Regions from separate parts of the Shewanella sp. GJ50-10 genome, predicted to be linked through region 4. Evidence: predicted binding sites of a transcription regulator. Region 4 holds the regulator's gene; each other region holds the start of a gene.

What was found. Region 4 encodes LexA, which represses DNA repair genes until DNA is damaged. Its sites were predicted from a motif close to TACTGTATNNNNATACAGTA; they were not measured.
Region 1: a site for LexA is predicted at 1,929-1,948, ahead of AC0L4E_RS07510 (YebG family protein). Genes of this name have one in related genera too.
Region 2: a site for LexA is predicted at 1,184-1,203, ahead of AC0L4E_RS11390 (DNA polymerase II). Genes of this name have one in related genera too.
Region 3: a site for LexA is predicted at 1,738-1,757, ahead of recG (ATP-dependent DNA helicase RecG). Genes of this name have one in related genera too.

What each region holds. Positions count from the first base shown of each region.
Region 1 is NZ_JBVVSS010000001.1:1,802,546-1,805,763, reverse strand. Features, by position in the region: gene prc (carboxy terminal-processing peptidase) at 1-217, opposite strand, end outside; gene proQ (RNA chaperone ProQ) at 240-875, opposite strand; gene AC0L4E_RS07515 (GAF domain-containing protein) at 1,145-1,603, opposite strand; gene AC0L4E_RS07510 (YebG family protein) at 1,624-1,917, opposite strand; gene AC0L4E_RS07505 (paraquat-inducible protein A) at 2,147-2,776, shown strand; gene AC0L4E_RS07500 (paraquat-inducible protein A) at 2,766-3,218, shown strand, end outside.
Region 2 is NZ_JBVVSS010000001.1:2,714,915-2,718,132, reverse strand. Features, by position in the region: partial or broken gene dinG (ATP-dependent DNA helicase DinG) at 1-1,133, opposite strand, end outside; gene AC0L4E_RS11390 (DNA polymerase II) at 1,325-3,218, shown strand, end outside.
Region 3 is NZ_JBVVSS010000001.1:4,096,162-4,099,379, forward strand. Features, by position in the region: gene AC0L4E_RS17195 (sensor histidine kinase) at 1-1,047, shown strand, start outside; gene AC0L4E_RS17200 (response regulator transcription factor) at 1,047-1,670, shown strand; gene recG (ATP-dependent DNA helicase RecG) at 1,893-3,218, shown strand, end outside.
Region 4 is NZ_JBVVSS010000001.1:4,241,276-4,244,493, reverse strand. Features, by position in the region: gene AC0L4E_RS17915 (cell division inhibitor SulA) at 411-917, opposite strand; gene lexA (transcriptional repressor LexA) at 914-1,531, opposite strand; gene plsB (glycerol-3-phosphate 1-O-acyltransferase PlsB) at 1,949-3,218, shown strand, end outside.

The DNA of each region.
Region 1 (3,218 bases), 2.4 Mb from region 4:
ATCGGTCGTAAATCAACTCGGAAAAAGCATCATCAAGCTCAAAGCGATGGTAGTGAGAACGAGTGAATAAATTCGTTACCCTCTTACTCGCAACCTTGTGTTGAGGCTCTTGCTCAAGTTTAGGTAACTCGTTGATTTGAATAGTTGGTGAAATTGCCCAAGCCGAAAAACCGACAAATAAAGTGGCAATCGACGCAGCCAAAGTGAGTTTTCGCATCAACAAGTTACTCCTTAAATGATCACGATAATAAAATATGCTCTGCACGTACTTTAACGACTAAACCAGAATCAAGTTGTACATGGACATCTTCTTTCTTGATATCAGTGATAACGCCAGCAACAGGATTTTGTCCTAACTTGACACTAACACGTTGTTTTTGTTTAAGCTCGTCAAATTTTGCAGCGACATAATTAACTTTAGGTGCAGCAGGCTTTTTAGCCTTTGCTGGACGGTCTTTCTTAACAGGAGCCGCTTTTGAAGAAGGTGCTTTTTTAGCAGGCTTCTTAGGATTTGCTTTAGCTGCTTGTGCTTGACGCTTAGCTTTAGCTTTTTCTTGACCTTCTTTTAAGGTCTGCTGAGCATGATCAATATGCTCTTGTTCAAGTTCGCCACAGTCTTGGCCATCAAGGTCAATACGTTGAACGCCGGTTTTAACACCTTTAAGGTAACGCCAGCTACTTGTATAACGTCTAAGTGCAACACGTAGTTGTGTTTTACTTACTTTAGAATCTTCAGCCAACCTTTCAGCTAAATCTTGAAACAACCCAATTTTTAATGGCTTAGTTTCACCTTCTGCTATAAAGCATAAAGGAAATGTTTCATATAAATACGCTAAAACTGCGTTGGTGTCGGTCAACTTGTCTGTTGATTCCATTTTTACTTCCACGTTATATAAGGGGACTGGTTTATAGCTATCTTAGCTAGTTACAGTCGTTTATCTTTCGTTAAACAGAGTCTTGCTTAACGTTCAAATTAGCATTTCCTACATGATTGCTAAAGCAATTGAAACATGCCTTAACAAATTAACTTACTTACCTGCATATTTACAGTAAATAAATTTTGAACATAGTTATGCGTGCAGCTCAGTATTATAAAGCTCGTGTCAGCGATTGCGACCTGCAATTTGGCTTATTTGGTCGCAAATTAAGCAAATAAGCAAGATTCGAAGCTTTTAACTAAGTTTTCTAGGCCTTTTTGATCATCTTTATCAAAACGATTCAAAGAAGGACTATCAATATCTAACACTGCGATCACATCTTTACCATGGTGCACAGGCACTACAATTTCAGAATTACTGGCTGCATCGCATGCAATATGACCTTCAAATTGATGTACATCTTCAACAAGTTGAGTTTGATCTAGTGCTGCAGCTGTACCACAAACACCTTTTCCGATAACAATACGAGTACAAGCCACTTTTCCTTGAAATGGGCCCAGCACTAATTGGTCATTACGTTTAATGTAAAAGCCAGCCCAATTGATATCGTCTAAATTATCATTCAACAACGCCGAAAAGTTTGCCATACCTGCAATAAGGTCGTCTTCGCCGTCCATTAAAGCCAGCACTTGTCGATTTAAGGTGTCATATAATTCAGCTTTCATTCTACTTCCTAACAATTATTTTATTCTGCTGCCGCTTTTTTAGTGGCTTTTTTCGCCGCAGGTTTCGCCGCTGACGGTTTTGCCTTTACGACGCCTTTGAGTAAATTTGCGAGTTCATCTTTATTAGATGCAAGATAAAATGCAAGTTTCTCTACACTATTTTCGTCAATTTTTAACTCAGCGCTAGTAATAAAAGGAACTAAGTTATCCGCAATGTCGAGCATTTTGTCATAGGCATCGGCTTCTTTTTTAGATGTGAACGTCATCTTTTCCACCCCTTCTCTGACCACGACAAACTTTGTAATTACCGCCATGATTAACCTCTTACTGTTTTTATATACAGTGCATAGAGTGTCATATAACTAACTTCTGATGCAAGTATTCTGATTATTCTGGTATTATCTCATTTCATTGTAACTTGAATCCTGACAAATAAACTCAGATTGAGCTCATATTTAAGGCTAAATAGCCGATAAAACATGTCTCAAATTGCATCAGGAGTTCGCTGCTCATATTTACTAAATGGATGGTTTACGCTTTTATATGCCAAAAAATTTAGATCAAGACACCATAATATTGTGCCGCTCTTGTGATTTAGCTGTACAGCGACGTGCTCTGCCCTCTAATGTCCGGGCGTTATGCCCTCGTTGTCATACGGCACTTTACGATGTACCGTACTGCTCGGTTAATGGCATGCTTGCTTTATGTATTGCCGCTATCCTTTTCTATATCCCGGCAAACTTTCTACCTGTTTTAGAAATACATTTCATGGGCAGTATAAGAGCAACAACTGTCTATGAAACTGCAGTCGCTGTATGGAATCATGATTATTGGATTGTTGCTATCGCAGTCATTGCTTCAGCAGTAATTGCACCAGGTTTGCTTATCTTATCTATTTTATTTCAAATCATAATTGTTAAACTCAGGCTTCACTCCACCTTCTGGCAACAAACTTACAGAAGACTACTGAAAAATCATGAGTTACTTTCACAATTATCAATGTTAGAAATTTATGTTATTTCGTTCTTAGTTGCTGCCTTCAATCTTTCTGATTTTGCTGAAATATACTTGGGCATGGGTACCCTTTGTTTTGGTATTTTATTTTTAGTTATTTTATTTTTACAACGTGAATATAATTTAGAGCACATGTGGAGAATGGTCCATGACAAGTAAATTTGCTCAACAAGGCAAAGATGTCGGCATGTGCCTGTGTAATGTTTGTCGAAATATAAACCCAATTAATCAAACCCATTGCAGTCGTTGTGAGTCAAAAATACAACCACGAAATTATGCTAGCTTACAACAAAGTTGGGCACTTTTGATTACTGCAGCAATATTACTTATACCTGCAAATATTTACCCTATAACAATGCTCACAAATCAGGGAAAAGTCACTTATGACACTATTTATACCGGAATAGTTCATTTGGTCTATTTAGATATGTTCCCGATTGCAATCATTGTTTTCACCGCCAGTATTCTAGTACCACTGCTTAAAATAGTAGGGTTAGCTATTTACTTGTCTGCCATTAGTTTTAATTTACCTCTGTCAAAAAAGAAACTGATGGCGGGCTTTCATATTATTGAGTGGATTGGACGATGGTCTATGCTTGAT
Region 2 (3,218 bases), 1.5 Mb from region 4:
TTTTGGAAGTTCACCGTCTTTAATCGCTTCGCTAAGGACAGACTGAATCTTATTAAATTGTTTCACGGCTAAATTTGATGTCGTGGCTAAGTTTTCTGCTTGAATTAGCAAAGACTCAGGTAACTTACCATTTTCAAAACGCAATCGGGTTTCAGGGTTAGCAAACAGCTTTGGCTGTGTATCGCAAAAATGTGCAACTTGATTGAGCTGAGTAACTAAATCGCCAATATGATCAAGCATCGCCTGTACTGGCGCAATGATATGAGTCGTCTTAAGTTGATTTTGTAGTTTTGAACAGGTTTTTGAGGCTTTCTCTAACCAGTCACTTGCACCTCTCAGTGTGGCTTGAGCACTGGAGAAGTCTCTGGCAACTGTTGGTAAATGATGCGCTTCGTCAATAACATAAAACATGTCTTCTGGTTCGGGGAGAATAACACCGCCACCAAGTTCTAGATCTGCAAATAATAAACTGTGGTTTACGATTAACACGTCCCAAGTTTCTACATCTTCTCGAGCTTTATGAAACGGACAGTTGTGATGACTCGACATTTGTCTATGACAGCTGTGTTTGTCGCAACAAATTTGTTGCCATAAAAAATCTGGCAATGGTTGCTTTAATGTATCAATCTCCCCATTCCATTTCCCTTCTTGGAAATCTTGATGAAGCGCTTTGAGTAAATCTATTTGGCTTTGATCTGGTTTTGTTTGCCACATAGCCATTTGTGAGGTGTCTTCAGGGCCTATCATCGCAGCAAGTTTTGCTAGACAAACATAACGTTGTCTACCTTTTACTAAGCCGAATTTAAAGTCGACACCTGATTGTTGTAAAAAGAAGGGCAAATCTTTATGAAGCAATTGCTCTTGAAGTGCTACAGTCGCCGTAGCAATACAGACCTTTTTTTACTGGCGAGTGCCAGTGGAATAGTGCCTAAAATATAAGAAAGTGACTTACCAATGCCTGTACCGGCCTCACAGACCATAATACGCCTGTGTTTATCGTAATCACCTGCTAACGTCTTCGAGATTTCTGCAACCATGTAGTTTTGTTCTCTGCGAGAACGAAAATTTGGCATAGCAGTCGCAATATCTTTATAGATAGTGCGGATCTGAGTTTTGATATGATCCGTTAACATGTATGACCCATTAGTATTCTTTACTTACTAATTCTTTATTGGCTGGTATATGCTGTACATAATAACAGTGATTTTAAATGTTCGGAATAAATAATCGAAGGTTTAGATAAGTCTCATACTTTAAAGGTGATTAATTTGGCATATCTCGAAGTCTCATTTTGGCAGGTAAAAGTCATTAGGTTGATGAATAAATGATTATTGCTAATCGATCACCAGTAAGTTTGCACTCTAACCATACTGTAACGTCTGTCGAAGGTAGAGTGTTAACTAGGCATGCTAAGTACCAGCATGGTCGTTTGTTGCTGCAATACTTTTTAAAAACTGCTTCTGGTCCTGCGTTAATAGAGATTGAGCAAGCTGAAGTTATTTGCTTTTGCAAACAATCAGATAGTGTATTTATACTGCAGCATTTTACTTCAGGCATCCGCATAGAGCCGGTAAAACTTAAAAATTTTAGTCATCAACAAGTGTCATGTATTTACCTTAAATCAACCACGGTACAAAAGCAGTTATTGAGGATTGCTAATGATGCAGGCATTGATATCTATGAAGCAGATATAAGAGTGGAGCAACGTTTTTTAATTGAACGTTTTATCGCGTTAGATGCTGAATTTATTGTATCTGCTCCGCATTTGCAGCGTTCGCTACCTTCATATACTGCGACAAAAGCAAGAAAGGCTGATTTAGATATTCCGTTATCTATGGTTTCGCTAGATTTTGAATGTAGCCCAACAGGCGAGCTTTATTCTGTGGGTTTATATGGCTCCAAGTCTGCACTTGATAACCAGTGTGACATATATAGAAAAGTGATAATGGTGGGCAAGCCAACCTTTGATATAAATAAGCTAGCTGATAACGAAGGCGGCGACACAAAGACTGAAGCTTATGCAGTCTCAAACGAATACATCCAATGGGTCGATAACGAAGTTGAATTAATCCATGAGTTAATTAAGTGGTTTAATGATTATGATCCTGATGTGATTATTGGTTGGGCTGTGGTGACGTTTGATTTAGCTTTGTTATATAAGCGCTGTAAATTGCATAATATCCCTTTATTGATTGGAAGAGCTAGCACCGAGCTTTCATGGAAAGTAGAAGATAAATTCAGGCCTGAAACCTTATTACTTCCGGGCAGAGTTGTACTCGATGGGATTGATTGGATTAAAGCGGCGTTTTACCAGTTTGAGCGGTATTCTCTAGAGCATGTGTCTCAGCATCTACTTGATGAAGGTAAAGCAATCGACCATGTTGAGAATCGTGGCCAAGAGATTTGTCACTTATTTGCTAACGATAAACCTGCACTAGCTTTTTATAATCTAACTGATTGTCGATTGGTATGGGATATTTTTGAAAAAACACAACTACTCGCTTTTGCACTAGAAAGAGCAAATCTAACAGGCTTAGAGTTTGGTCGAGTGGGCGCATCTGTTGCTGCTTTCAATAATTTATACTTACCTCACCTTCATCGAAGTGGTTATGTTGCACCAGCAAGAGCTGCAAGCAATGGGTTAGAGTCGCCAGGTGGCTATGTGATGGATTCGATACCTGGTTTTTATAAAGATGTGTTAGTTCTCGATTTTAAAAGTTTGTATCCCTCAATTATTCGGACTTTTTTAATCGACCCCAAGGGGCTTATTGAAGCCGAACATCAGGCGACAGAACAGACTGTACCTGGCTTTTTAGAAGCTCAATTTAGTCGTGATAATCCTATATTACCGCAATTAATTGCAAAGTTAGCTGAGCAAAGAGAGCTGGCTAAAGTCCATAAAGATAAACCACTGTCTCAAGCCATTAAAATCATCATGAATTCGTTATACGGCGTCTTAGGGTCCAAAGGATGTGTATTTCATGACGCAAAGCTTGCAAGCTCAATCACTATGCGTGGTCATCAAATAATGAAGCAAACCAAAAGCTGGATTGAGGCTGAAGGTTATAAGGTTATCTATGGCGACACAGATTCTACCTTCGTCTGGCTTGGTGTGGATCATCATATAGAAGATATAAACTGTGTTGGTAGAAGGCTCGCTAAACTCGTTACCGAGAAATGGCGACAAACGTGCAACGATAATTATCAAATTGAAAGTT
Region 3 (3,218 bases), 150 kb from region 4:
TTCATCCCGCTGTGGTTTATGAAAGAAGATCTATTGCGTGTCGGCGTGAGTTTGTTGCTGTTAATTCCTTTTCTTTACAGCTACTTTTGGGCATATAAAAGCTCATCAGCAAAAGGCATATACCCTATTGGATTGATGCTACTGACTGCCAGCGTTGCTGCACCATTTACTGCTGGCGCAATTTCATTTTTCAGTTTTGCCGCCTTTTTTATTGGCTTTTTCTATTCGCTTCGCACTGCGGTATTAAGCTTTATCATCATCTCAGTTTGGCTATGGACGCTAGATTATCTGGTTGGTTTTCAGGGCTATTACTTCCCGCTATATGGAATGTTAATCGTATTCATTGTCGGTGTTTTTGGTGTCATCGAACATAATAGTGAACGCTTTAGACGTCAGCAGCGTCAATCAAAAGATGAAATAGCCAGTCTAGCCACCGCATTAGAACGCGAACGTATTGCCCGTGATTTACACGATATTATGGGTCACAACTTGTCCTCAATTGCCCTTAAAGCGCAGCTGGCAGAAAAGTTAGTTGAAACTGGCAACTTAGCCTTGGCTCAAGAGCACCTTAGCCAGCTAGCCGACATAGCCCGAGAAAGCCTAAGTCAAATTCGCCAAACGGTCTCAGACTACAAACATAAAGGACTGGCCGATACGCTTCAGCAATTAACCGAGTTACTTCGAGAGCAAAGCATTGAAGTGCAAGTGAATGGCTCCCTGCCCAATTTGCCTACTCTAGTAGAATCCCAACTAGGATTAATGCTCACTGAATTGGTCAATAACACGATTAAACATGGCAACGCGACCCAATGTTTGTGGCAGTTTGAAACTAACAATGAACAATTAACCATAAACTTTAGCGACAATGCCGCCACTAAAGAAATCATTGAAGGTAATGGCCTTAAAGGCATTCGGGAGCGAGTGGAATTGTTATCTGGTGAATTTAACTATGATATTGCCGATGGCTATCGGTTTATGATTTCGCTGCCAGTGACCACAAACGAGATAAGGCACGAGCAAGTCACACCCAACAAGGACGTAAATTAATGAAAATTTTGCTGGCTGAAGATCAAGCTATGGTGCGCGGCGCACTTTCAGCATTATTAACCCTCACAGACGACGCTGAGCTTGGACAAGTAGAAGTCACTGAAGCCGAAGATGGCGCACAAGCCATGACTTTATTAAAACAGCAATCATTTGATTTACTGCTGAGTGACATTGAAATGCCCCAACATACAGGTCTTGAGCTGGCGCAGTGGCTGCAAGAGCATCAAGCGGAATCGAATAATAAAACTAAAATTATTATCCTAACCACCTTCGGACGTGCAGGTTATATCAAGCGAGCACTTAGCGCTGGGGTTGAAGGCTTTTTATTGAAAGATGCGCCAACCGAAAGCTTATTATCGGCCATCAAACTAGTAATGTCGGGTAAGAAAGTCATCGACCCTGAACTTGCCATAAGCGCCATTGGTGATATCGACCCGCTAAATGATAAAGAGCGCAAAGCCCTAAGACTTGCCAGCGAAGGTTTATCCACCAGTGATATTGCCGCTCAGCTTTTTATTGCTGAAGGCACCCTGCGTAATTATCTGTCAGAAGCCATCAGTAAGCTAAATGCCACCAATCGTATCGATGCTGCCCGCATTGCTAAGCAAAAAGGTTGGTTATAGAGTCGCTTAGCAGACAAAACGGTAATATTATTGCCTTGTTTTAAAACTCTGCTAAGATAAGCCGTACATCTGTATATATTTACAGTACTATTGTCCCTAGCAGCCATTAACGCTGAATAGTGAGTTGTATAACTCTTTGGATAACTCTATTTAGCTATTCAAATACGGATTTAGCTAAACAGTACATAAAAGCGTCAACGACAATATAAAGGCATTGTGGATTTGCAACCATTGGATCAGGTTCCTATAACCGACTTAAAAGGCGTCGCTAAAAAAGTCGCCGAAAAGCTCGAAAAGCTGGGTATTAAAACAGTGCAAGATGTACTGTTTCATTTGCCTATGCGCTATGAAGACCGCACCCAAATCTACCCTATCGCTGGTTTATACCCTGCTATGTACGGCACTGTTGAAGCAGAAATCATTTCGACCCAAATCGTCCCCGGGCGCAGACGCATGCTGACCTGCACCATTGCTGATGACAGCGGTATGCTAACGTTACGTTTTTTCAATTTTTCCGTCGCCCAACGTAACGGCATGCAAAACGGCGCTATTATTCGTGCCTATGGCGAAATTAAGCGTGGCAAGCGCCATTTCGAGATCATCCATCCAGAATACAAAATCATCAAAGAAGGTGAAAACCCTGCTTTGAGCGACTCGCTTACGCCTATTTATCCATCCACTGAAGGCCTAAAGCAAGCCAGCTGGATCAAGCTAACCGAACAAGCCTTGAGTAAACTAACCCAAGGCGGCCTCACCGAGCTGCTACCTAATGAATTGCAGCCTAATAACATGAGTATTGGCCGTGCACTTCATCTGATCCACCGCCCGCCTCACGATATTGAACAAGCGGATTTAGAGCTGGGCATGCACCCAGCCCAGCAGCGGTTAGTGCAAGAAGAGCTACTAGCCCATAACCTGAGTATGCTAAAGCTTCGCCAACGTAATAACCTTGATAAAGCAGTGACCTTGCCTGCTACTGGTCAATTACTTAATCCGTTTTTAAAAGCCTTACCCTTTAAGCCAACTGGCGCTCAACAGCGAGTGGGCAGTGATATATCCCGAGATATTGAAAAGCCAACTCCGATGATGCGCTTAGTGCAAGGTGATGTGGGTTCAGGTAAAACGCTTGTTGCTGCACTTGCCGCGCTGCAAGCGATTGAAAACGGCTATCAAGTTGCCATGATGGCGCCCACTGAATTATTGGCCGAACAACACGCTATAAATTTTGCCGCGTGGTTTGAACCACTGGGCCTTAAAGTCGGCTGGCTTGCAGGTAAGTTAAAAGGCAAAGCAAGAACACAGTCTCTAGCTGATATTGCTGATGGTAGCGCCCAAATGGTGATTGGCACTCACGCAATATTTCAGGAGCAAGTTAGTTTTAATAAACTGGCATTAATTATCATAGATGAGCAACACCGTTTTGGGGTGCACCAGCGTTTAGGCTTACGTGAAAAAGGCGTTAGCCAAGGTTTTCATCCGCATCAATTGATCATGACGGCCACTCCAATACCACGCACCCTTGCGATGACAGCTTACGCTGATTTAGAA
Region 4 (3,218 bases):
TAACAACAAGGAAAAGTCACACAGTAATACTCTGCTCTATGCAAACTTCTCTAATTCCCGAAAAAGTTTGATCACTTCAAAGTACACGGTGGCTGCGAGTATCAATACTCGATTATTTTATTGGGTTATGGTGGCCACACTTGTACCTAATACTGAACTTTTCAATTCTTAAATTGACGCTTTTTATTCAAGGCTTTCTATACCGCATGGTACCAGCACAATTTTTACAGCGTTTTGTAGCTTCTTATCGTTTTATTAACTCAAGAGTGATAACAATTTGTTAGCCTCTTGTTAACTACATTACTTGGAGATTAAATATTGATCAAGATCACTTTATCATCTAATTTGCTGAAAAAAGGCGTAAAAAAAGCCCTTCACAGTAATGAAGGGCTTTTTCAAGAGAGATTCGGTTAGTGGAAAGCAGATAAATTTAACCTTGATGGTGCTGCTGAAGTATTGTCACTCATATGTTCATCATGTAAGTGAGTATTTACATCTTCAATGATCACACCTTGTGCCAAAGCGCTTTTAGCGACTAACTGAATGCGACGATTATCACGAGCATCTAATGGTGTTGTCCATGTAATAACCGCACTGGAAGTACCACTTGTTAATGCTTTTTCCATTGCCCAAAGCGTTTCAACTTCATCTTTGGTATGAACAAGTAATACTCGATCCATACGAACATTGGCATTGGCCAATATTTGCTTATAGCCAATATGTGGTGGATTAATCAATACAATCCAACGGCCTTGTTGACTTAATACTGCTAACTGGCTGCATAACTGGGTTAGCTCAGTGATGCCTTGATTAGCACTTTGTTTGGTTTCAATACCTTGCTTAACAGGCGCTGTGGCTGAGGTCATATCTACCCATAAACCTGGGTGACGCGGAGCATTACCTAATAATGTGTTCATAACCAACCTCCATTTCGGATAACGCCAACAGCAAGTCCTTCAATGGTGAGACTCTGGCATGTTAAATCAACTTTTATCGGCGAATATTGTTCATTTTCTGCGTGCAGATAAACAACATTGCCTTTCTTTTCAAAACGTTTAACGGTGACATCATCATCAACACGGGCAACGACAACTTGGCCGTTTTTGGCTTGTTGCATCTTGTGCACAGCCAGTAAGTCACCTTCGATAATGCCAATATCTTTCATACTGTCGCCACGAACGCGTAGTAAGAAATTAGCATTAGGTTTGAACATTTCAGGATCAACTTGGAAGTATTGCTCAACATGCTCCATTGCGAGGATAGGTTCACCAGCGGCAACTTGACCGATTAGTGGTAAGCCTTCTTCGACTTCCTCTTCTTCCTGAATCATGCGGATACCGCGTGAAGTACCAGGAATAATTTCGATACAACCTTTTTTAGCAAGTGCTTTTAAATGCTCTTCAGCAGCATTAGCACTTTTAAAGCCTAATCTAGTGGCAATTTCTGCACGAGTAGGCGGCATACCTGTCTCGGCAATATTACATTTAATTAGTTCTAGAATTTCAGCTTGTCGTGGCGTTAAAGGTCTCATGTTGATTCCTGTTTTTTTATACAGTGACTGTCATTATATACAGTATCCTTGGTCGCGCAAGTATTAACCAATGAATTTTAAGAATGAGGCCGATTAAAATTCATCTATAACTGGTTGGTTTAACTTAAATATATTTAAAATCAATAGTTTAAGTTATTTTGGTTGAAAAGGTTTTTATTTTGATTAAATTATCATTGATGTACAAATGATGCGGTTTTTAGTCGATACAGTATATTTATACAGTACTGTGGTTTATTTTTGATAAGCATAAATAAGCGAGTTATTTGCTTATCTAATTAGCCGTAAGGGGATTCAGTTTGATGCTTAATTGTTAACTACATATAAGCAGGTTAGTGAATCCCACCAAGATTCTGGTATCCTATGCGCAATAAATCGTTGTTGATAATGCGAATACTCATGTTAAAACCAGATTCTATCATTGCTAAATCGTTGCGTTGGATTCAGAAACTAATGGTGCACAGTGTTGTTGTACCTGAAGATCCGTTCGCTGACTTAAACCTAGATCCTGAAAAACCAGTGGTCTATGTCATGAAGACAGAGTCGCTGAGTGATATCGCGGCGCTAAATGAAATTACTGCAAAGTACAATCTACCTAGTCCTTATGAGCGTTTGGATATTGATGGGCTGAACACACCAAGAATTGTGTGTGTTGAAGGCCGTAAACCTTTATTTGGCAAACGCCATAGTGGCGAGAAGTTTGTTGCCAACTTCACCAAATTACTCGACTTACACCAAAAGAATAAACAGTTAGATATTCAATTGGTGCCAGTTAGCCTTTATTGGGGACGTATTCCTGGTAAAGAAGATGACACCATGACCGCTGCCGTATTCGAGCGTGAAAACCCGACTTGGCTTCGCAAGTGGCTAATGATTTTATTCTTAGGTCGTCATAACTTTATTCAATTCTCAAACGCGATGTCTTTGCGTTATATGGCTGATGAGCACGGCACTGATGTCAGCATTGCTCACAAGTTAATTCGTGTTGCACGAGTGCATTTCCGACGTCAGCGGAAAGTGATGACGGGGCCACAATTGCCAAACCGTCAAGCGATGTTTAATTCGTTACTTAAATCTGAGTCGATCACTAAAGCGATTCAAGAGGAAGCGGCGAACAAGAAGATTTCTGAAGAAAAGGCGCGTGAAAAGGCCATTGAATATCTAGATGAAATTGCTGCCGATTACTCTGATAACCTGATTCGTATTGCAGAGCGCTTTTTAACTTGGCTATGGAACAAGTTATACAGCGGCATTAGCATTAAGAGTGCTGAGCAAGTTCGTAAGCTGCATCATGATGGTCACGAAATTGTTTATGTACCATGTCATCGTAGCCACATGGATTACTTATTACTCTCTTATATTCTCTATTATCAAGGTATGGTTCCACCGCACATTGCTGCTGGAATTAACTTGAACTTCTGGCCAGCAGGACCGATGTTCCGCCGTGGTGGCGCCTTCTTTATTCGTCGTAGCTTTAACGGTAATAAGCTTTACACCGCAGTATTCAGAGAATATTTAGACCAATTATTTGCTAAAGGCTATTCAGTTGAGTACTTCACTGAAGGTGGACGTTCACGTACAGGTCGTTTACTCGCGCCAAAAACTGGCATGTTAGCAATGACAGTGAACAGTGTGCTGCGCGGTATCGAGCGTCCAGTAACACTAGTGC